3 regions of the Oceanobacillus alkalisoli genome follow, and region 3 is predicted to be linked to each of the others. Evidence: riboswitches for the same ligand, from Rfam matches in the RefSeq annotation. Region 3 holds a riboswitch; each other region holds the start of a gene.
The links. Region 3 has a riboswitch for thiamine pyrophosphate ahead of L3V42_RS17575 (thiamine phosphate synthase). Riboswitches for the same ligand answer to the same signal wherever they lie in the genome.
Positions count from the first base shown of each region.

Region 1: linked by a shared signal. The riboswitch ahead of L3V42_RS08705 (YkoF family thiamine/hydroxymethylpyrimidine-binding protein) and the one ahead of L3V42_RS17575 (thiamine phosphate synthase) in region 3 are both predicted to bind thiamine pyrophosphate.
Region 2: linked by a shared signal. The riboswitch ahead of thiM (hydroxyethylthiazole kinase) and the one ahead of L3V42_RS17575 (thiamine phosphate synthase) in region 3 are both predicted to bind thiamine pyrophosphate.

Region 1 is NZ_JAKNRA010000005.1:33,367-41,213, forward strand. Features, by position in the region: gene L3V42_RS08680 (ABC transporter ATP-binding protein) at 1-497, shown strand, start outside; gene L3V42_RS08685 (ABC transporter permease) at 484-1,440, shown strand; gene L3V42_RS08690 (CrcB family protein) at 1,483-1,848, opposite strand; gene crcB (fluoride efflux transporter CrcB) at 1,845-2,219, opposite strand; gene norA (multidrug efflux MFS transporter NorA) at 2,565-3,737, shown strand; TPP riboswitch at 3,799-3,900, shown strand; gene L3V42_RS08705 (YkoF family thiamine/hydroxymethylpyrimidine-binding protein) at 4,392-4,982, shown strand; gene L3V42_RS08710 (ECF transporter S component) at 5,000-5,605, shown strand; gene L3V42_RS18510 (ABC transporter ATP-binding protein) at 5,586-7,178, shown strand; gene L3V42_RS08720 (energy-coupling factor transporter transmembrane component T family protein) at 7,162-7,847, shown strand, end outside.
Region 2 is NZ_JAKNRA010000003.1:21,543-29,389, forward strand. Features, by position in the region: gene larC (nickel pincer cofactor biosynthesis protein LarC) at 1-608, opposite strand, end outside; gene larE (ATP-dependent sacrificial sulfur transferase LarE) at 701-1,540, opposite strand; gene L3V42_RS06075 (Lin0512 family protein) at 1,760-2,119, opposite strand; gene L3V42_RS06080 (cysteine hydrolase family protein) at 2,120-2,734, opposite strand; gene thiM (hydroxyethylthiazole kinase) at 2,736-3,515, opposite strand; TPP riboswitch at 3,616-3,717, opposite strand; gene L3V42_RS06090 (hypothetical protein) at 3,801-4,157, opposite strand; gene L3V42_RS06095 (hypothetical protein) at 4,555-4,737, opposite strand; gene L3V42_RS06100 (DUF4367 domain-containing protein) at 5,485-6,654, opposite strand; gene L3V42_RS06105 (hypothetical protein) at 7,034-7,291, shown strand; gene L3V42_RS06110 (acyl-CoA thioesterase) at 7,322-7,804, opposite strand.
Region 3 is NZ_JAKNRA010000027.1:74-7,920, reverse strand. Features, by position in the region: gene L3V42_RS17605 (alpha-ketoacid dehydrogenase subunit beta) at 1-766, opposite strand, end outside; gene L3V42_RS17600 (thiamine pyrophosphate-dependent dehydrogenase E1 component subunit alpha) at 785-1,756, opposite strand; gene L3V42_RS17595 (ThiF family adenylyltransferase) at 1,787-2,806, opposite strand; gene L3V42_RS17590 (thiazole synthase) at 2,803-3,570, opposite strand; gene thiS (sulfur carrier protein ThiS) at 3,574-3,777, opposite strand; gene thiO (glycine oxidase ThiO) at 3,790-4,905, opposite strand; gene L3V42_RS17575 (thiamine phosphate synthase) at 4,899-5,495, opposite strand; TPP riboswitch at 5,651-5,760, opposite strand; gene L3V42_RS17570 (MerR family transcriptional regulator) at 5,966-6,706, opposite strand; gene L3V42_RS17565 (hypothetical protein) at 6,864-7,391, shown strand; partial or broken gene L3V42_RS17560 (hypothetical protein) at 7,552-7,847, opposite strand, start outside.

The DNA.
Region 1 (7,847 bases), on a different contig from region 3:
TCGGAATCGCTCAAGCATTATTACATAAACCATCCGTTCTCATTCTCGATGAACCGACCAACGGACTAGATCCCGCAGGTATTCGAGAAATCAGGCAGTATATCCGGAGGCTTGCAACCGAACATAATATAGCAGTCATCATTTCCAGTCACTTATTATCCGAAATCGAATTGATGTGTGACCGGATTGGCATTATTAAAAATGGTGAACTCGTTGCGATTCAAGCCGTGAAAGAAAATACACCAGCAGGCGAACAACAACTGCTGCAAGTGGAAATGGAAGCAAGTCCACTTGATAAAGCCCTTGAAATCGTCAATCGCAAAGCACCTGCTGCCCAATCGAACGGTAGAATCACCTTCCAAATCGAGAAGGAGAATATTCCACCGCTTATTTCAGACTTGGTGAAAGAAAATATCCTCATTTATGAAGTACAAGTCACGAAATCAACCCTCGAAGATAAATTCTTTGATCTGATTGGAGAGAATGTCATTGACTAATTTTCTAAAACTCGTACAAAATGAAGTGATAAAAATATACCGTTTGAAATCGACATGGGCCATGTATGTCATCCTGGCATTAATCATTATCGGTGTCGCCCTGTTAGCGAAAACCTACGGAGACTATATGACCTACGAAGAAGATACGTGGAGAGAGACTCTAGAAGCAGAAAATGCCGAATACATGGAGAACACGGCTGAATTTCCGGACATGGAGTCTTTTAATTCAACGTTCATCGAAACGAATAATTATTATTTAGAAAACGATATCATGCCAGAAAGCTACGGTGCTTGGCAATTTGTAATGGAAAATGCAATGCTGCTTTCCCTCGTCAGCCTCTTTACCATTATCGTTGCTGCCGGTATTCTTGCTAATGAATTCCGCTGGGGAACGATCAAGCTACTGCTTATCCGGCCAATCTCACGGACAAAAATCCTAATTTCCAAATATAGTGCCGTACTAGTCTTTTCTTTTATAACGTTCTTGTTCGTGCTCCTCTTCTCATGGCTTATCGGAGGGATTTTCATCGGCTTTGATGGAATCAATCCTCATATCGTTCTTGAAAAAGGCGATGGCTTGGAATATGTTCCGGTCATCGGGGAGATTTTGACCGATTACGGCTTCAGTCTTGTGAACTTGCTCATGATGGCAACATTCGCCTTTATGATCTCTTCCATTTTCAGAAATAGCGCCCTTGCAATTGGGCTTGCCATATTTCTTATGCTTGCCGGAAATCAGATTGTCTTCTTCTTTGTGGAAAGGGACTGGGCGAAATACATTCTATTTGCAAATACAGACTTATCCCAGTACTTTAACGGGAACACACCGATGATGGAAGGAATGACACTCGGCTTTTCCATTAGCGTCTTAGTTGTCTATTATATGATTTTTGCAGTGATCTCCTGGTTTTTCTTTGCGAAGCGGGATGTTGCAGGTCACTAACCCATTTATTCAGGTTCCGCCCTTGTTACGGAACCTGAATTTTTATAAAAATAACGCCCCGCAAATAGTCCCTAGAAATGCCAATGCTATACCAAAAACATACGTTAGAACCGTGTAAAATAAAAACTCTCTTCTATTTCCCTTTCTCCATAACGATCCCATCTCGAGTTTCAACGTGGAGAATGTCGTAAAGGCACCAAGAAATCCTGTTCCCAATAAGAGAAGTAATAATGCATCCACCCCTGCCCCCATAAGCAATCCAAGTAAGAATGCACCTGCCAGATTGGCGAGAAGCGTGCCCATCGGTATGGCCTTACCAGAATTGTTCATCTTCCTCGAAATCGTATAACGCGCAATCGCGCCTAAAAACCCGCCAACACCAACGATGAATAGATACATCCAGTTCATTTCTTACTCACTCCTTTACCGACTCGAAAACCAATTTCACTCATACCTAGCCCGCCAATCAGACTCACGAAAATATAGACACATCCGAGCAACACCGACTGATTTTGAAACAACTCAACCGTTTCTACACTGACAGCGGAGAATGTAGTGAACGAGCCTACAAAACCGGTTGTTATTACCATTTTCATTTTTTCTTCTAGGCGGACTTTTTTAAACAGCCCGTAAGTCAGCCACGCAAGCAGAAAGCTGCCTAGCAAATTAACCAATAACGTCGCATAGGGAAAAACATGATCTGTCATAAATAGAATTCCTGCGCTATACCGGAGCATTGCACCGAATGCTCCCGCAAGGCCAATATAAATATAATGCATTCGTCCAACATCCTTTTTTATATAAGTTAATGCTCAAGTTTTACCTGTACATAAGAGAATAAAACGAGATTTGACCACAATCAATTGAATGAATTTCATAATTACCAAAGTCGGCTTTCTCATCACCATATGTAGTTGGGAACGAACTAACTCAACTACATATGATGATGGTGAAGCATTAAATACGTATTATGAAATTCATTAAATTACTAGCTTTCATAAATTATTCCAGACTGTGAAAATTAAGCTATAATAAATTGTTCAAAAACGCTTGCAACTCTCAGCAAATCGGAGTAAAATTTCTATGTTTAATACAGAATATCATACCACCTAGGAGACAAAGCTATGGAAAAGAAAGATTGGACATTGACGCTTCTGCTTTCAAATATATTCTTTGTATTTTTAGGAATCGGGCTCGTTATACCGGTTCTGCCAACCATCATGAATGAACTCAGCATCAGCGGCACCGTGGTTGGTTATCTAACAGCTGCCTTCGCTTTAGCTCAATTGATTTTCTCGCCTTTTGCAGGAAAAGCAGTTGATAAATATGGCCGTAAGCGTATGATTATTATCGGTCTTTTTATTTTCAGTTTTTCCGAGTTTTTATTTGGCCTTGGTAAAACAATTGAGGTATTGTTCGCCTCGCGGATTCTCGGAGGAATAAGTGCTGCTTTCATCATGCCTGCGGTTACCGCATTTATCGCGGATATTACGACGCCGAAAACCCGGCCGAAAGCACTCGGCTATATGTCGGCGATGATCAGTACCGGATTTATTATCGGACCGGGAATTGGTGGCTTCTTAGCAGAAATTGGTACGCGTGTACCGTTCTTCTCTGCTGCGGCCTGTGGTTTAATTGTTGCTTTCATTTCGATTTTATCCTTACATGAGCCGAAATCAAAAACAGATGATATGGCTGATATGACTGAGGAACTCGGTAAAAGTGGCTTAAAGAAAGTGTTTATGCCGATGTTCTTTATCGCTTTTATCGTTATTTTAATTTCAACATTCGGTCTTGCTGCTTTTGATTCTTTCTTCAGTCTTTATACGGATCATAAGCATGGTTTCGCTCCTTCTGACATTGCGATTGCCATTACAGGCGGGGCGATTATCGGAGCGATTTTCCAGGTTGTCTTGTTCGATTGGTTAACAAGATGGATGGGGGAAATCAATATCATCCGCTGGTCGCTCGTGATTTCTGCTGTATTGGTCTATGCCATGACACTTGCCAACTCTTATTGGCAAGTGATGGCCGTCACCTTTACGGTCTTTATCGGATTTGACCTCATCCGGCCAGCCGTTACGAACTATTTATCAAAAATCGCCGGGAATGAGCAAGGGTTTGTTGGCGGGATGAACTCTTTCTTCACCTCCTTAGCTAATGTGTTTGGTCCGTTGATTGGCGGGATTTTATATGATGTAGATATCAATTATCCGTTTATTTTCAGCTCGGCTGTTATTGTCGTCTGTCTCCTTTTCACTATTTTTTGGAAGAAACCAGAGATTAAAATTAATTAAATACTTTACAAAATACCGAAACATGTATACAATCTTGAATTAGAATAACTGCATAATGAAACATAAGCACTAGGGGAGCTGCGTCATGTGGCTGAGAGGATCAATCCGACCCTTACTACCCGATCTAGATAATACTAGCGTGGGGAAGTGCAGTTTACAGATATTACATTGATAAAATTAATGTGTAAACTGCATTCCCCTTAGGAATGCAGTTTTTTTATTGCATAGGAAACTATAAAATAAAAATGCTGTGGATAACTAAAGTTGCTAGCACTATCCACGTCCGCTCTGCGTCCAGCGACTAGCAGATCTTTTGGTGGGACGAGCAATGCGCAGTCCTAAACTTCACACTCTTCCAATCGATAAAGAAGACTTAGCCGTTTGGTCTTTGTGAGGCTTAGTCGCCCTTATACCCTTGTGGTGAAAGTCAACATCAACTCAAAGAGGAAAGGAAGGCCGACTAAGGACGGACCAAGGCCCAACTCACGTCTACCCCCTAAAGGGGCATGTTTCCTTTATCTCATTTCAGAGTGTTCCAGTTTGTACGTCGCTACGACGCACAGGATGTGCTAGTGCAGGTGTTGCGAAGACGATCGCGTTTTTAACATGCAAGGGCGCTTGCGCCTTTGTTATTATCATAAGGAGGAGATTTGAATGGATAACAGTTGTGGAACAAGTCGAATTGCAGGGTGCCAATTTAGTTTGCATCCCATGAGCAGTAATTTTGTGGATATTATTCTATCAACATTAGACGAGGTAGATACCTCTAAGGTTTGGAAAGAAACAGATGATGTAAGCACGTGTATCCGCGGGAAAATGGTTCATGTTTTCGATGTAGCGAAAGCAATCTTCCTGCATGCTGCGAAAACAGGTGAGCATGTTGCGATGAATGGAACGTTCTCTATAGGCTGTCCTGGTGATACGGAAGCTGACGCATACATGGATGAAACAGACACACCGCTGAACGAAGAAAAGGCAAAATCGATCATCCAAATCGCTGGTTGTAAATTTTCCCTTTATCCATTGGGGCATGAGGATTACATGGATAAAATCTATGAGCAGATCAATTTATCAAAGCATCGTAATGTCACCGTTACTTCTGCACATTATGCAACAAGGTTAGACGGAGATGTTCATGATATCTTCCATGCTTTACATGAATCCTTTGAACTCGTTCAAGAAAAAGTTTCGCATGTCACCATGACCTTCAGCCTTTCCGCCAACAGTCCTACTACTATAAAATAAACCTAGGGAGAAGTGAAATGACAAAGCATTGGAAATTAAAAGAGATTGTTCTCATGTCCGTATTAGGTGTCGTCTTCGGGATCATTTACTTGGCATTCTTTCTTGTTGGTCAAGGGATTCGTAATATGCTTGCTCCATTTGGTCTCGCACCGTTTGGATATGAGGTTATTTTTGGCATTTGGTTTATTGTTTCCATCCTTGCAGCTTACATCATCCGGAAACCGGGTGTTGCCTTTACAGCTGAGCTTATCGCGGGTGTTACCGAAGTATTATTAGGAACTGCCGCAGGACCCGGACTTATTTTAGCAGCTGCAATTCAGGGCCTCGGAGCAGAGTTTGCTTTTGCAATAACAAAATGGAAGGATTACCGTTTACGCATTTTAATTCTTTCCGGTGTCTTTGCAGCCATTTTTAGTTTTACTTGGAATTTATTCTCCTCCGGAAACATTGCATTAGCTCCGGAATTACTTATCGCAATGTTAACAGTTCGCATCATCAGCGGCGCCCTTCTTGCGGGTGTTCTAGGTAAATGGCTGAGTGACCAACTCGCAAAAACTGGAGTACTTCGGGGTTACGCCTTAGGAAAGGAGTTACAGAAGAAACGTGAAAAAGGAGCAGCTTAATCGATTACTTCAGGTAGAAGGTTTTTCATTTGACTATGAAAGTTTAGATAAACCATTACTCAATCAGCTAAACTTTTCCTTAATGGATAAGGAGACGACTCTCCTTATCGGTTCAAGCGGTTCCGGGAAAAGCAGTCTATCTTTATGTTTAAATGGATTGTATCCGGAGGCGGTTGAAGGTGTTTCTTCCGGCAACATCTATTACCGAGGGACAAATATACAAGACTACCAAAAAGGAGAGCTCAGTCAGTTGATTGGCATTGTCTTTCAAGACCCGGAAAGTCAATTTTGCATGATTACCGTAGAGGACGAGCTTGCTTTTACATTAGAAAACAGAAAAATTGCCCCTTCCGAAATGCCTGAGCGCATTTCGGAAGCGTTATCTGTCGTTGGAATGGACGGTTTTCAAAAACGAAAGATCCATGAGTTATCGGGGGGACAAAAGCAGAAAATTGCTTTAGCAGCTGTTCTTTTACTAGAACCAGAGCTATTGATTTTAGATGAACCTACGGCAAATTTAGATCCGGTTTCCCGAATAGAATTCATCCAATTAATTAAGCACATCCAAGCAAAACAAAAATTAGCTGTGTTTATCATTGAACACCAACTCGAGGATTGGCTCGATGTTGTCGACCGTCTTCTTGTTTTAGGAAAACAGGGTAAAATCATTGCGGATGGCAGTGTAACATCCATCTTTTCAGATCATCATTCTTTATTAAAAAAGGAAGGCGTATTTTTACCAAGGCAGTATTCTAACGCTGAAGATTCCTATCCAACTTACGCTGAATCCCCTCCTCGAATCAAGCAAGATGTTCTGATAACGATTAAACAGATGGGCTTTCACCGCAAAAAACACACTATTTTACAAGATATAAATTTAGAAATACACCGCGGGGAATTCATCGCAATTGTTGGAGAAAACGGCGCTGGCAAATCTACCTTACTGCAATTAATGGCTAGGTTGTTAACTCCTCAAAAAGGAACAATAATTTTTCACGATAAATTGATGGATCAGTGGGAGGAAAAAGAGTTGCGAAAGAGAATAGGATATGTTTTTCAAAATCCAGAGCACCAATTCATTACGGACACTGTATATGATGAATTAACATTTGGAATGAAATTGAATGGATGGACAACAGCTGAATCAGATACTGCTGCAACGGCACTTTTAAAGCAGTTCCATTTAGAAAAACATAAATACAGTAATCCCTTTTCCTTAAGCGGCGGACAAAAACGCCGCTTAAGTGTTGCAACGATGCTGGACGAAACACCTGATATTTTGTTTTTTGATGAGCCGACATTTGGCCAGGATGCTAAAACTACAGATGAATTGATGTATATGATTGAAGCCCTGAGAAAAAATGGAACGGCCATCGTCTTCGTCACCCATGATATGGACATTGTGGACACAGTTGACCGCGCTATCGTCTTGTATCAGCAGCATATTCATTATAATGGCGAGCCGGAAAGTCTTTGGAAGCAAGCTGATTTGCTGGAAAAAACTCGATTACGTTTGCCTTACCGGATTCGAGTACTTCATAAAGAAGGTGTAAGCCTTGATCTCGTCCATTAATCCAACAATCAAAGCATTTGCCATCTTCATTCCAGGCATTTTGCTCAGTTTTACATTCGATATGTTTACACCGCTTGTTTATTTTTTATTTATTCTTATTGTGACATTTACAATGAGCGACATCCCCTTCCTAAAATGGCTTAAGATTTTCAGTCCATTTCTGCTTGTTGCGCTTAGTTTCGCCTGGATGACCATTCTATATACGAATCAAACCTTTTCCTATGGTGAAGTTTTATTTACCCTTTTCGGAATCGAGATTACAAGGGGTAGTATGATAACAGGAATCAGTCTCGCCTTACGTTCTCTTTGTTTCGTGTGCTTGTCGATTCTCTTTGCTTTAACGACGAACTCGACTAAATTCATGCTGAGCTTGATGCAGCAATGCAAGGTTCCACCGAAAATAACATATGGTATTCTAGCCGGATATCGCTTTTTACCGATGTTCCGTGAAGAACTACAAATCTTAAGACAAGCTCATCGTATCCGCGGATTTAGCAGAACGAAAGGGCTAAAAGGAAGATGGAATCAATTCCGCAGATATTCTATTCCATTATTAGCAAACGGAATTCGGAAAGCAGAACGGGTTGCTATTGCAATGGAATCAAAAGGTTTTACAGGGGATACCGACCGCACGCACTATCATGAAATGGACGTCTCAGTTAGAGACTG
Region 2 (7,847 bases), on a different contig from region 3:
GGCGCAGGAATCGGGTAAATACCATGATCAATATGAATTTGCCCCGAACCCGTTGGAACAGGAGCTGATTTAACTTTTTCAATACCGAGCTGTTCCAATAAAATCGCTGCCCCAACTATATCAATAATCGAGTCCACTGCTCCAACTTCATGAAAGTGCACGTCAGCCAGCGGCATGCCATGAATTTTTCCTTCTGCTTCTCCGATTTTTTTAAAAATACGAAGGGATGTGTCTTTTACATATTCCGTCAACTCTGAATTTGAAATCAGGTCAACGATATCCTTGTAGGAGCGGTGATCTTGGTGGTGATGACCGTGTTCATGATGATGTCCATCATGACCGTGATGATGGGTATGCTCTTCGTGATCATGCGTGTGTTCGTGCTCATGATGATGGTGATGATTTTCCGCGGTGAGTATACAATCAAATTTGGTCGCTGTAATTCCATTTTTATTGACGGTGCTCACCCTTAGTTCATATTCTTCCTCAATATGTAATTTCTTCAATTCTGTTTCTAGTTTAGAAAAATCGCCGCCTGCATCAAGCAAAGCACCGATTGTCATATCTCCGCTTATTCCAGAAAAACAATCGAAATACAGTGTCTTCATCTTTATTACTCCCTCTTTCCAGTCTAGTTAAAGCTACTTCAACGTTAAAAAGAGCAGTTTCCAATCGTAACGAATGAAAACTGCTCACTTTTTTAAGCAAATGCCTTTTGATTGGACTTCAACTGTTCTTGCTCGATTACTTCGTTCATGCTTCCTGTCCGGTATCCGGCAAGGTCGACCGATACATAATCAAAGCCGAACACGTTCAATTGCTGCTGAATCTCCTCGCGCTTGAATAGCACTTCCGTAATTTTCTCTGGCGCAACTTCAATGCGGGCAACGTTATCATGATAACGAACTCGCACTTTGTCGAATCCGAGAGATTGCAGATAAAGTTCTGCCTTATTCACCCGATTGATGATTTCCGCATTCAATGCTGTACCGTATGGAATACGAGAAGCTAGGCTGCATGACGCTACCTTGTTCCAAACCGGAAGATCCAGTTCCTTCGCCAATGCACGTACATCCGTTTTATAAAAATCTGCTTCCTGCAATACACTGCGGATACCTTCTTCCGTTCTCGCTTTCAGACCTGGACGGAAGTCTGCCTCATCATCCTTGATCATGCCATCGAGTACATATGGGTAATCCATTTCTTTTGCAAACTTGTTCAGATGTGTGTAAAGAAGCTTCTTACTATAGTACCAGCTGTCTGGATTGTTCGCGACAATTTCCGGCTGTTCAAGCTCTTTCATTTCTGTAACATGTACTTCTACACCTAAGCTTTTAGCAAGTTCAACAGCTGCATCACGCTCCGAATCACGGAAAAGCTCAGAATCTACAACAACAGCAAGCACCTGATCTCCCAATTCTTCTTTCGCACGCTTCAATACAACCGCGCTGTCCACACCGCCTGAGAAAGCAACCATCACGCGACCCATATCACGTAAAATACCGCCAAGATGTTTGTTCTTTTCATTCAATTTAACCAATCGATTCACCTCATTTTAGTATTTTTTAGGGTAACATTAAGATAATACTTAATTGTAGTTAAGACTTTATGGAGGCACTTACATTTTTGCAAAGAATAGAAGTGCCAGCTATATTATTATTGTACCATTTATTATCCCATCATCATACTTATTTGATTTATCGACTAAACTAAATATCATTTCACGAAATATCCTTTTCACGGACTTTTTGAACATTCCCTAATAACCAACCTCAACGACCGCATTCACAATATACATTAAATCATTTTCATCCTTTTGGTCCTCAAGGAAAATACCGCTCGTTGTTGCCATACCTCCAGCAACCGTTTCTACCGTTACCGTTCCATAAGGAAGCAGACTTTTAATCTTCTCCTCATTAAGCTTTTCCTCATCTTTTGGTACGGCCAGTTTCACGTTCACCCGCATATTGTTCAAGTCCTGATTTGGCAGCATCTTCTTTATTCCTGGCATAGAATTGTAATGGATGGCATCTAAAATCGCGCGCTCGGCAGCTACATTTACGTCCTGGCCGTGGAGATCAATTCCCATTCCTGCTTCGATAAATATAATTTCTTTCATTTATTTTTCCCCTTTCCATTGTTTTTTAACTTCCACTGAGTGAACAACTTTTGCAAACGTTCCTTGCAATAACTTTAATGCGGCGTAATGTAATTGTTCATTATCCGAGACGACACAATTAGAGGGAACCGTTACGAAGAAATCTCTCATAAAAGCATCACGGGCAGTTGTATCAATACACACATTCGTGTATGCTCCGATAATCGTAAGGTGTCTAATCCCGTTTGAACGTAATAAAAGCTCAAGATTTGTCTGGACAAATGCGCTATATCGATTTTTTACGACAACTTTTTCCCCTGGAAGCGGAGAGAAATCATCGTGGATTTCCGCTCCCCAGCTACCCGGCTCACAGTAAGATAAATTACGTTTCTGGTTAGTTCTGCCAAATCGTTCAATTGCAGAAGGTGATTCTGTCCAAGCACTATGTTCCGAGATCACATGGATCACTGGAACCTTAAATTTCCTAGCTGTTTCTAGCAGATTCTTCATATGTTTCATTTGTTCATGAAAAGCATGAATATCTTTGCCACGTTTACCTGCAGTACCTTCCGGGTGACAAAAGTCATTTTGTAAATCGACTAATAGAAGAGCTGCTTTACCGTTTGTTGTATCCATTTTAAATCTCTTCTAACTTTTTATACGTATTCACCGTCTCTTGATCAAGCAAATAAAGCTGATCCAGTAAAGCAGGGATGAATGTACCTGGCCCTTTTGCTTTCTTCATCGCAAGTTCCGCCGCTATTCCGTATGAGGCAGTCACTTCAACACTTGCTTCATACAGGTCTTCCGTAACACTTAAATAAGGTCCAACGAGGGAAGTGAGTAAGCAGCCACTCGCTGTAATATTCTGCAGCATCGGATGGCCATTGTGACAAAGTGTCGTGCGCGTGCCATCTGTAATTACATCCGTTTTCCCAGTTGCAATAACAACCGTGTCATATTCTTTTGCGACTGCTTGAGCAATTTTCGGATCAATCGATTCAACCGTCGAATCAGGGCTTTTCATGATATCAAGCGCTCCGCCAAGTACGGAAATCTCCCCAGCATTCGCCCGGATGGCAGCAAATTTTACCCTTTCCAGTAATTCATTAATCACTTTCGTACGGAATTTCGTTCCACCTGCTGCGATCGGATCAAGAATGACCGGTGTCCCTTTTTCATTCGCTTTAAGCCCTGCTAATAGCATCGCCTCGGCTCGATCCTCGGTTAAAGTTCCAAGATTTAATACAACCGCATCAGCATGACTCGCATTCTCCTCCGCCTCTTTCGGTGTGTTCGACATAGCCGGAGATGCACCAATCGCAATTAGACCGTTTGCCGCAAAATTTGTCGCAACTTCATTCGTAATGTTATAGATAAATGGACTCTTTTCTCGAATTCTTCCAATGTAATCCATGAAAAACTCCTCCTTTTTATAGAATAAAAGTAATTTATAACAAGGTAGTTCTTAAAAAAACCACCCCTGAGATGGAGTGGTTATCGATACAATTTATGTATGCATGCCAACTCCACTTTCCTACGCTAGTATGAACTAGATCAGGTTCAAAGGGATTAAGAAAAAGTCTTATCTCAGCCTGCAGGCACCCCTAGTGGAAAAGTATATTGTTATTTCTTACTAGTCTATCTTATTTTCAATATAAAAGAAAGGGTTTGGGTGCATGCACCCAAACCCTTTCTTTTATTAGAATCCATATGGCCCAAAACCTGGACCGTACTCCCAGAATCCTGGGCCTGCTCCGAAGCCGGGTCCATAGCCAAATCCAGGCCCTGGACCGAACCAAGGGCCGAATCCCGGTCCGAAACCTGGTCCAAATCCGGGACCAAAACCAGGACCCGGCCCAAAACCAAAGCCTGGTCCACCAGCAATTAATCCGCCGCCTAAAAATCCTAACCCAGCTCCAATCAAACCTGCCGCCAGTGGATCAATACCACCGCCCGGACCAGGGCCATGACCATGACCAGGCGGACGTACCCGGTGCATTTCCGGATGGTGCGGTAACGGATGATACATTGGTGGATTATTTACAAATTCATGCATGTATATGCTCCTTTTCTAGAAAATTTCAACTTAGCCTTTCCCTTCTCTACAGCCTATGGCAGAGTAGATGAAACCGCACTAGGCAAATCCCTATTTTTGGAGTGAATTTTGGGTGAAATAGTGAGATGAATCCTTTTCCCCGGTGACTACGTAGTTAAATTATTGAATTTAATCGGGTTTTGAAGGGGCGATCCGTAAAAAATTGTAAGTGGTAGGACATGGATAAGGTAAGTTAGCATAGGGAGGGGAATAGCGTTTGAGAAAACTTCAGTTTATTATCTTTTATCTATTGTTATTCTGGTCGGTTGCACAGACAACATAGAAAATGAGGATTATTGGGCAGAATCAAGGCTTTGTGATTCAAAGAATGACCTCGTATCCTTGATTTATCTCTAATTTATGGCACAAGTTCCAATATTGATTGGCCGCTTGAAGAGGAGTCTTTAAGGTTTTTATAAGCAATATAAAAAGAAATAATTGAACCAATAAAAAAAAGAGTAGCAGCAACAAAGGCAAGTTCTTCTAAAGATATTGTCTCATTTGCTGAGTTTGTTGATTTTGCCTCTCGTGATAATGACATGACGAGTACACCTCCAAATAACTTTTCCTTCTTTAATGTATTCAAGCAAGGAAAATATTTTACTCTTTTCAAAGAAGAACAGCTTTGGACAATGGCTTAACCTGCGGATTCCTTTTAACCTCCGATATTTTGACAGTTCAAAAGTTTTATAGTAATTTGAATGAATTTCATAATTACCAAAGTCGGCTTTTCCATCAGCATATGTAGTTGAGAACGAACCAACTCAACTACATATGCTGATGGTGATGCATGAAATACGTATTATAAAATTCATTAAATTTAATTGAAATTGGAAATTATCTTAAGTTTTCCTTATACACTGAGACGAGGAATAATCAATATGAAAATAAAGAAGGTGTTTCTTTCTCTGACACTACTCCTTATTTCTTTCGGCATCTTACTTAGTGCGTGTGGCTCAAATATAGATACAAACATGGCTGAACCGATGGCCAATTTTGAATTCATCACACAAGACGAAGAAAAGCTTAGTTTAGATGAGTTGAAAGGCGACTGGTGGATTACATATATGTCCTATACTGATTGTAATATTCCGTGTATCGCCAATACCCGCCTCTTGGGTTCCTGCGCATTCCGGAAATACCGCGATGTAAGCATGTTTAATAATCCAAAAAACGACAGGATCATTCTAATGTTGGACCCGCCCCCCCCAAAAGTTAGAGTAAAAAAACTAACTTTTGGGGGTCACCACCGTTCACCTGTCGTTTTTTTATTCGGCCAAATTTACTCTTATTCAATCCCCTCCGCTATTTGCAGAAGCAATTTCTTCGTCATTTCTGTTCCTTCCCCGATTAATTCAAGGAACACATCTTCATATTCCCAAGTAAGGTACATGAACTCTTCATCAATGACCTCAAGAACCGCTTCATTGCCATTCACGGATACTGTTTCCGTCTCCTCATCTTCATATACTTCCCCATAATCTTCCTGTGAAGGATAGATGCTAAAGACAACTCCATTCCTATCTTCATCTTCATAAATCAGATAAACCATCTCAGACTCATCATCCGAATAGTAATAGGATTCCGTTAGTTCATAACCATCCGGTACGAATGACAAATCAGGAATCGTATAATCCACCGTTTCCTTAATCTCCTCTAGTGACATTTCTTCCTCGACAAATCCAAGATCTTCTTCCCAATCCGCTTCTGTTACAGCACTTTCTTTTACTTCTTCCGGAATTTCAATCGGCTCAACCTCGTTCATATTCGACATCGTTACTTCTGCATTTACTTGATAAGCTTCGCCGTCCATTTCGAACTCGGCTTGCACCGTTTGCGATTGAACGAGCATCGTCTCTTTATCAACCTTCATTTCTGTTTCGAAATTGCTGATGGATAAATCTGAGAAATCCTCCTCTTCCAGCGAAACATCCATCGCCAAATCTCCCATCGTAGCATCAAGATATGGTTCAATCAGTTTCTCAAATTCTTCCCCTTCCCCAGCTAATCTGAGCACATAGACCTCATCTTCTTCTGTCATTTCAAATTGGTCAACGAAAGACTCTAGTTTATCAAGTTCTTCCTGGTTCAACTGGTCAAAATTATCTAATCCCATTTCCTCGTCATCCATGATGAGCCATTCGCCAAACATACTCATATACACTTCTTCACCGACAACATATGTTTCAATATCCATGGAAATCCCAGCCATCCCCATTGCCATATCCAAATAGAGGGTGTCCGGATTATGGGTAATATCAGCTGATCCCTCAATCGTCATTTCCATCTCCATTACTTCTGTATCTATTTTCATATCTGTGGAATAGCTTTCCAAGTCTGCATTTGCTTGAATTGCCTGCTCCAATACTTCGCTTACGTTTAGCTGTTCTTTATCTTCCCCACAAGCAGCGAGCAGCAACAGGCTTGCAAGCAGCAATAAGACAATAGTTTTTTTCATCTCTCATTTTCTCCCTTTTACTTGAATGAATTTCATAATTACCAAAGTCGGCTTTTCCATCACCATATGTAGTTGGGAACGAACCAACTAAATATGGTGATGATGAAACATTAAATACGTATTATGAAATTCATTAACTTATGTAATATTTTTAAAAACAACAATCATATCTAAATGACCTCTGACTTTTCTCCCCTTCCCTCCTATAAACATGTATAGGAAAATTCCATTTGTAAAACTCAAGAATATTATACCCCAATACTTGGAAAAAGGGGATAGTTATTTTAGATGGAAGAAAGCCTTTTAATCCAATAGAATGAAACCTAATGACACGACATTCGTATATAAGTTAAGGAATAAATAAATCGGAGGGTATGCAATGAAAAAGTATCTTGTCTTTATCGTTAGTTTTATTGTCATGTACACTGTATTCCAGATACTGTCTGGCATGTTTCTGACATGGATATATATTCCGGATATGAGTTCCGCTTGGTTCATGAGTGCTAATCTATCGCAGGAAACCGTTATTACAGGCAGTAATTCACTTGGGTTGTCATTGCTTACTGCAGTGCTTGCTGCTTCTGTTGCTTATTTTATTCTATTGAAGTTTGCGGGGCGCAGGAAGGGAAATAATTAAATGAAGCTGAGAAAGGGGCAGGATTCTTTCTCACCTGCCCCCTGAATACTCCCGAATCTGCATCCGGCGATTTTTTCTTACTTGCGCACTTTGGAAAAGACGCTTCTCTTCTTCGGTTTCTGGAATCACCCCACTAACTTGAGTCGGTATCCCTTCGCTATTAATCGCAACCATTGTCAGAATTGCAGTAGTAGTTGTTGTTATGTCACCTGTATCCAAATGCTGGCATTCTACTTTCACATATATCTCCATTGATGTTCGCCCAGTAGAAACGACGACCGCTTCCAACGTTAAGATGTCTCCCGCCTTAGCAGTTGAGAGGAAATTCACCGTATCGATCGAAGCCGTGACAACGACACTTCGGCTGTGCTTCATGGCTGCAATTGCTGCTATTTCATCAATGTAAGCTAAGACTGTTCCTCCAAACACCGTTCCCATATGATTCGTATCCGGTGGTAAAATAAGTTTTGACTGAATAGTTCTTGATAACGTTGCAGGCAGTTTTTCTTTCATTCCATAACCTCTCCTTAGTTCGCTATAGGAATCCACTTACATT
Region 3 (7,847 bases):
CGAGTAAGTGCCCTGTTTTCTTGACGGATGCAATAATTGTTTCTTCATCCAGTGGTACAAGCGTTCTTGGATCCAACACTTCTACATTGATCGCCTCTCTTTCTAACTTAGCCGCTGCTATCAACGCTCGCTGCACCATCACAGAAGTTGCCACAATCGTTATATCCGTACCTTCGCGCTTAATATCCGCTTTTCCTAAAGGTATTGAATATTGCTCTTTAGGCACTTCTCCTTCTGTTTTATACAACAGCTTATGCTCATAAAAGATTACAGGATTATCATCATCAATCGCTGCTTTCAGTAAGCCTTTGGCGTCAAATGCTGTAGAAGGCTGGACTACTTTTAACCCGGGAATATGTGCTACCCATGCCTCCAAACTTTGGGAATGCTGAGCAGCCGCACCCGTTCCCGATCCGCTTGCAGCCCTTAGCACGAGCGGCACCCGTCCTTCTCCACCATGCATATAGCGTAATTTCGCAGCCTGGTTCACGAGTTGATCCATTGCAATCGTAATAAAATCGGAAAACTGTAGTTCAAGGATCGGGCGCATGCCAGTCAATGCCGAGCCAACTGCAGCTCCCATGATTGCTGACTCACTAATTGGCGTATCACGGACACGATCCGCACCAAATTCTGCAAGCAATCCCTCCGTTACACCAAAGCCACCTCCATATACACCGATATCTTCCCCTATTAAAAAAACATCCTCATTTCTTTGCATTTCCAAAGATATTGCTTCCCTGATTGCTTCTGAATAGGTTATCATCCACAAACCACTTACCTCCTATGCATAAACATCTGTGTACAGCTCCTCAATAGATGGTTTTGGGCTCCTCTTGGCAAATTCAACGGCAGCTTCCATTATCTGTCTTACTTCCAACTTGATTTTTTTCGCAGTTTCTCTTGTCAAAATCCCTTTATTTATTAAGTATCCCTCATACTGTTTAATTGGATCACGTGTTTGCCAGAACCTTTCTTCTTCCCGTGAACGATATTTTCTTTTGTCACTTTTGGAATGTCCTCTCCAGCGATATGTTTTTGCCTCAATTAGAATAGGACCTTTCCCCATTCGGACATGTTCGGCCGCTTCATAAGTCGCGTTCATCACTTCAACGAGATTATTTCCGTCCACAATAACACCAGGAATGCCATAAGATGCTGCCCGTTCCGCAATATGTTCAATATTTATCATTTCATCAATCGGACTGGACATACCGTATTGATTATTCTCACAGAAAAAAATAACTGGCAATTTCCAGATTGACGCCAAATTAACCGCTTCATGAAAACTTCCTTCGTTCGTTGCTCCGTCTCCAAAAAAACTGATCGTCACATCCTTTTGCTTTTTCATCTTCGCTGTAAGGGCAGCTCCGACCGCGATCGGAATTCCCCCACCAACGATTCCGTTAGATCCAAGATTCCCTTTTTCTAAATCCGAAAAATGCATCGATCCGCCTTTTCCCTTGCTGTAACCAGTCGACTTCCCAAACATTTCAGCCATCATCTTATCCACTCGAGCGCCTTTTGCAATCGCATGCCCATGCCCACGGTGGGTACTGGTGATTTTATCTTCATCCGTTAATACGGCACATGCACCCACCGCAGTCGCTTCTTGACCAATTGATAAATGCGTTGTACCGTGCATGATTCCTTTTCGAAAAAACTCATCAATCTTTTCATCAAAATGCCGGATCAGCCACATTTTTTTATAAAGATTGAGCAATTCAGGATTTGTTAAATTTGGAAGTATCTCCATTGCGGTTTTTTCCTTCCTTTTTTAAAGTGATTAATCTGTATAGTACTGTAAAAATCGATTATAAACTGTTCTCGCAATTCTCAAATCATTGGTACCGTGCACAATCGCTCGTCCATCTTTGAAAAACACGATGCGATGGCCCGCAAATTCACAGGACAACAGGAATGGATTTATGATTGGATTGCCCACAAGACCTTTCAATTTATCTAAAAAAGTTTGCAATATAAACTCCCTGGTTGCTGCCGGCCGTATTTGCACCGCTTCCCTGCCGCAAAGCACTTCGGATTTCGTCTGGTTTTCATATTGCAAGTAAGGATAAGTCGGGCCAGATCCACAAGTTGGACAATCTGCATTTTTTAAACGCGATACATCAATATCTGCCCGTTCATCCTTCCAGACATCTACCGACTTCAGAATTGGCTCTATTGGTGCTCCAGTCAGTATTTTTAACACTTGCGTTACTTGTAATGCTGTAATGATTTGGACAATGGGGCTGATTACGCCAACGGTTTCACAAGTCATCCCGTCAATCGGCAGATGATTGAACAGGCAATGTAGACACGGTGTCTCTCCAGGAAGTACTGTAAAGGTAGTCCCGTAGCTTGCAACACACGCACCCATGACAAAAGGAATACCTTGCTTGACTGCCGCATCATTTGCAATCAATCTGATTTCAAAGTTATCCGATGCATCTATGATGAGGTCATGCCCTTTTACAATTTCTCCAATGTTTAAACCGTGGATATCACAAATCAGACTATGAATCGTAATATGGCTGTTGATTTGTTCTAAGCGTTGTTTTGCCGCGGCTGCTTTAGGGATTCTTTGCTCCGCATGTTCCTCTGCAAAAAGATGCTGTCTTTGCAAATTGCTCCATTCTACATAATCGCGGTCAACAATCGTAATTTTACCGACACCGGCGCGGGCTAACATTTCCGCACTGCTTGAACCAAGTGCCCCTGCCCCGATAATCAGGATCCTGCCATTTCTAATTTTTCTTTGTGCTGTTTCTCCAAGGAATAACTCCTGCCGTGAATAACGGGTCTTCATGAACCAATCATTCCTGTTGTTGGACTGCTTGCCACCGCATAGTCCTTTTCTTCAATTCTTCCCGCTTCGTATCCTAATCTGCCAGCTTGCAGCGCATATTTTACAGCTTCAGCCATTTTAACGGGGTTCTTTGCACCTGACACGGCAGTATTTAACAGCACACCGTCTGCACCAATTTCCATTGCATGGGCAACGTCTTTAGGCGATCCGATCCCCGCGTCAACAATTACAGGAACCTTGGATTGTTCAATGATGAATTGCAAGTTTAGCGGATTAATAATTCCCCTGCCCGAACCAATCGGGCTTGCCCCAGGCATAACCGCGTGTACCCCAAGCTCTTCCAAACGTCTTGCTAATACCACATCATCAGATGTATATGGCAAAACGATAAAGCCTTCTTCAAGAAGAATCTCTGACGCCTTTAACGTTTCAACCGGATCCGGCAGAAGGCTCCGCGCATCTCCAATTATCTCCACTTTAACCATGTCACATAAACCGGAAGCTTTTGCGAGTTTTGCAATCCGTACAGCTTCTTCTGCCGTATTCGCCCCTGCTGTATTTGGCAGCAAGGTATACTTTTCTAAATCTAACTGTTCGAGGAAATTTGGCTGTCCTTCTTCAAAAATATTCATTCTCCGGACAGCAAATGTTAAAATTTCTGCCTCCGATACCGAAACAGCTTCTTTTTGTATTTCAAAGGACGGATACTTCCCTGTTCCCAATAAAAGTCGTGATCGAAATGTGCGATCTGCAATTTTCAACATAAATCATCCACCTCCTATAAAATGTACAATTTCTAACGTATCCCCATTTACAAGTTTTCGTTTTTCATATTCTTCCTTTTTCACAATTTCCTTATTTAGCTCGACAACAGCAATCCGGGATTCCAACTTGTAATGCAATAACAGCTTCTTTACGGAATTTACATTATCCGGTAATTCCACCTGTTTCCCATTAATTTGTAATGTCATCTCTCTCACCCCCTAAACAATGATATGCTGACGGCGATCTAGGCGAAATGCCTCGGTCAGTTTACTCTCCACTTCTTTTCCCAAAATAAAGTCACGGATCATCTGTCCAGTTGCCGGTGCAAGTAAAATCCCATTTCGATAATGGCCGGTAGCTATGAAAATTCCTTCCTGCTCTGGATGAACTCCAATAAAAGGGCGCCTGTCAAATGTTGTTGGTCTTAAACCTGCCGTCACCCCTTCAATCGTGAATTTCCCTGCAGACGAGAGCATCTTCTTTGCTTTTTTAATTAAAAAATCTGCCCCTTTCAGACTAACCGTATGACTCCAGTCATTTTCCATCATCGTTGCACCGATAATAAATTTCCCATTATTTCTTGGCACAATGTAGCTGCCATTATGAAATAATGTATGCTTCAGTAACTGCTGTTCATGGGAAACGATAAGGCTTTCACCTTTTACTGGCGATACTCTCTCCGCCAAACCTAGTTGATGGAATAAATTATTCCCATACACTCCTGTGGCAAGAACTACATATTTGGCTTCTACTTCTCCTTGTGCCGTTTTCACCAGATAGTTCCCGCCCTTATCCACAATTTCAAACACCTGATTATTTTCAAAAAAAGATGCACCATTTGCTTGAGCACTTTTAATAAAGGCATGGCACGTCTGATCTGGAAGGACATTCACATCATCCGGAATATATGTTGCCCCCAAAACATTTGAGCTAATGCTTGGTTCCAGTTCTTTGACCCGATGCTCATCAAGCCATTCCACTGTGTGCTGTTTGAGTAAGTAGTTGAAGTTTTGCTTCTCTGCTTGTGAATAAACAAGCTTCAATATCCCGCCTTCCCGGTAACCAATATCAATTCCGCTTTGCTCATATAACGCCTCCTTTAATTCGATATAGGCAGCTTGACTCGCTTTTGCGAAAGGATAAAACACGGAGAAATCATCGTTACTTTCCGAGTGCGCTCCCAGCATGCCTGCCGCAGCACTGGTTGTTTTTGCGCCGATTTTTCCAGCTTCCATTACCGCAATATCCATCTTCTCTTTTGCTAAATAATAAGCAATTGAACAACCAATAATCCCGCCGCCGATAACAACTGTTTCATACGTTTTCTTTAACATGAAATCGCCTCACGAAATTCCTTTAATACGAAACGCGGATGAGCTGCTTGGAAAATACTTGACATCACGGCAATACCGTCTGCCCTCGTTTCCTTCATAACCGCTGTCTTCTCAAGGGTAATTCCACCGATTCCATAAACAGGGATTTCCAACTCCTTCTTTATCCGGATTAGATTTTCAAGTCCATTCGGCGGGATTCCCTTTTTGCTATCTGTCTCAAAACAGTGTCCATATATCACATAATCCGCTCCTTCTCTTTCCATTTCTTTTGCTTTTGCAACCGAGTGCACACTGCAACCCACTCGTAAGTGCGGATACAACTTTTTCACCATTTTTACCGGAAGACCATGTTCAGGCAGATGCAGATTCGTGATGCCTTTTAATAATGCAATGTCTAACCGATCGTTGATGGAAATCTTCGCCTTGTCCATACCTCCTGACTCCAGGCTATCGAGCAAGGTCATAATCGAGCGCGCAGTCTTGGACTTTTCACGAATTTGCACATAATCAACCTCGTCTTTTATAGCAATAATCATTTCAGCAAGTTCCTTTATGGAATACCTATCATCCGTTACAGCAATTAGCTTCATTTACTCCCCTCCAATGTCTCAATATTGGGCTTATTGCCTCTATTCTTTTTTTGGAGAATATTGGATTATTTAATCACAAAAAAATAACCACTCTCCTGCATGGAAAGTGGTTTTGTTTTAGATATGTATCTCTAATAAAAGTACAATTCAAATACAAATTGTCCTTGCCACATTTCCTACGCAGGTACAAGCCTGTTCAGGTTATGAGGGTATCGAAGTCCTACTTCTCTCTCAGCCCTTATGAAGGGTTCCCCTAGTGAAACGAATAGAATATATTTAATTGTTAACGCTAACTTAGCATAAATGTGGAAAATTGTAAAGGGATATAAACCTTTTCGCTTTGGAGAGAACTTATTCATAAGACACAACTACTCATTTCTTAAAAAAGGAGCGACGGAGGTGGTGACCCCCCAAAAGTTAGAGTAGAAAACTAACTTCTGGTTCGGGATCCGGTTCGCTCTTTTTTGTCCTTATTTCTTCAACCCTTCAGCATACACAGCCATCGCATCCCGCATAAACACTGCCAATCCTTCTCCGAACTGGTCGATATTTTTCGTAAAGCGTTCATCCGCAATGTACATCTCGCCAAGTCCTTTAAATGCTTTTTTTGAATAATTGCCGAACGAGTTCAAGAGTACATACCATTCATGGATGCGTTCCTGGGAAATTGCTGCAGTAGGGTCTTCATGCCGCACTTCAGCCAAGCTACGAAAGGTTTCATTAAACGCTTCCTGAAATTGCCGCATTTCTTTCTGTGATTTTTCATTCAATTTTGTATTGGCATCGTCTACGGCTTTGTTACCCCAGCGCTCTCTTGCTTCTGCTTCATACGGGTTACTGCTGAAGTCAAAGCCTGCGAATTTTTCTTTATCTGACATTTGTCTTTCTCCTTTCATATTTAACAACGTCTTATCAATCGTATCGATTAATTGATTCAGCTGCTCCTGCTTCTTCATAAGCATGCTTTTATGAAGTTCAAGGGCCTCTGTTTTATTAAAGGACGGGTCATGGATTATTTCCTTAATCCTTTTCAGCGGGAAGCCAAGTTCTCGGAAAAATAAAATTTGCTGGAGGTTCTCGAGATTTTCCTCCGAATAAATCCGGTAACCGGCTTCCGTCACCTCGTCAGGTGTGAGTAGACCAATCTCATCATAATGATGGAGTGTGCGCACACTAATACAGACGAGATCAGCCACTTCTTTCACTTTCATCTAACTCCCTCCTTTCATTTTTTACTATAAGGTATCACGTAACGTGAGGGTCAACATTTATTTTTTATTCTGCCCGCCCATTCTTCGGAAATTCAATCCCCTTCTAGACGTTTTCACCATATAGTGAATGGAAGAGTATGTTTAGGAGGCTGAACGAATGAATCATAATCCGTATGATCCGTATCAATACCCATATGAGAATGAGCATGGACATGAGTACGAAGAGTATGATGAAGAGAGACTATTCAATTTCCCGGGGAATTTACCATTCTTCGGCGGCGGACAGCAAGCTCCTCCACCGTTTGGACCACCAGGGTTTCCTGGGGGCCAATGGGGTCCTGGATCGGGAGGCGGCTGGCCGCCTGGAGGACCTGGTGGGTTCCCGGGTGGGCCTGGAGGACCGGGCGGATTCCCTGGACAAGGGCAACAACAGGCAGGACCACCTTCCGCTCCACCGCCGAATTTCACCCCACAGCAAAGTCAGGTGCAAACCTTTGCCGTTGATCCAGGTGGCATTCGCGGCTGTTTATTCCGCTTCACTTATATTTGGTTGAGAAGAGATCAATTCTGGTTCTATCCGACCTTTGTCGGAAGGAATTCAATTGCTGGTTTCCGCTGGCGGGGGAACCGCTGGGTATATTTCGGAATCGACCTTAATCAAATCCAATCTTTCCAATGTTTTTAATACGAGCGGGATATTCAAGAGTAATTCTTGGATATCCCGCTTTTACATCAGTTCGGTGACAAGGATTAGTGAAAGAGAACGTAATAAACAACGAGCTTTGGGGAAACTGCCCGTTCTATTCGATTGAAGTGTTCTATTAGACTGATTAAGAGGACAAGTGCTATATCTGTCCAATAGGACTATTCTCTAAGACAAACATGCCGGAGAACCACACGATCTGTCCAATAGGGACACTCTCTAAGACAAATGAGCCGCATAACCACAAAATCTGTCCAATAGGGCCGCTCTCTAAGACAAATAAGCCGCATAACCACAAAATCTGTCCAATAGGACCACTCTCTAAGACAAATGAGCCGCATAACCACAAAATCTGTCCAATAGGACCACTCTCTAAGACAAATGAGCCGCATAACCACAAAATCTGTCCAATAGGGCCGCTCTCTAAGACAAATAAGC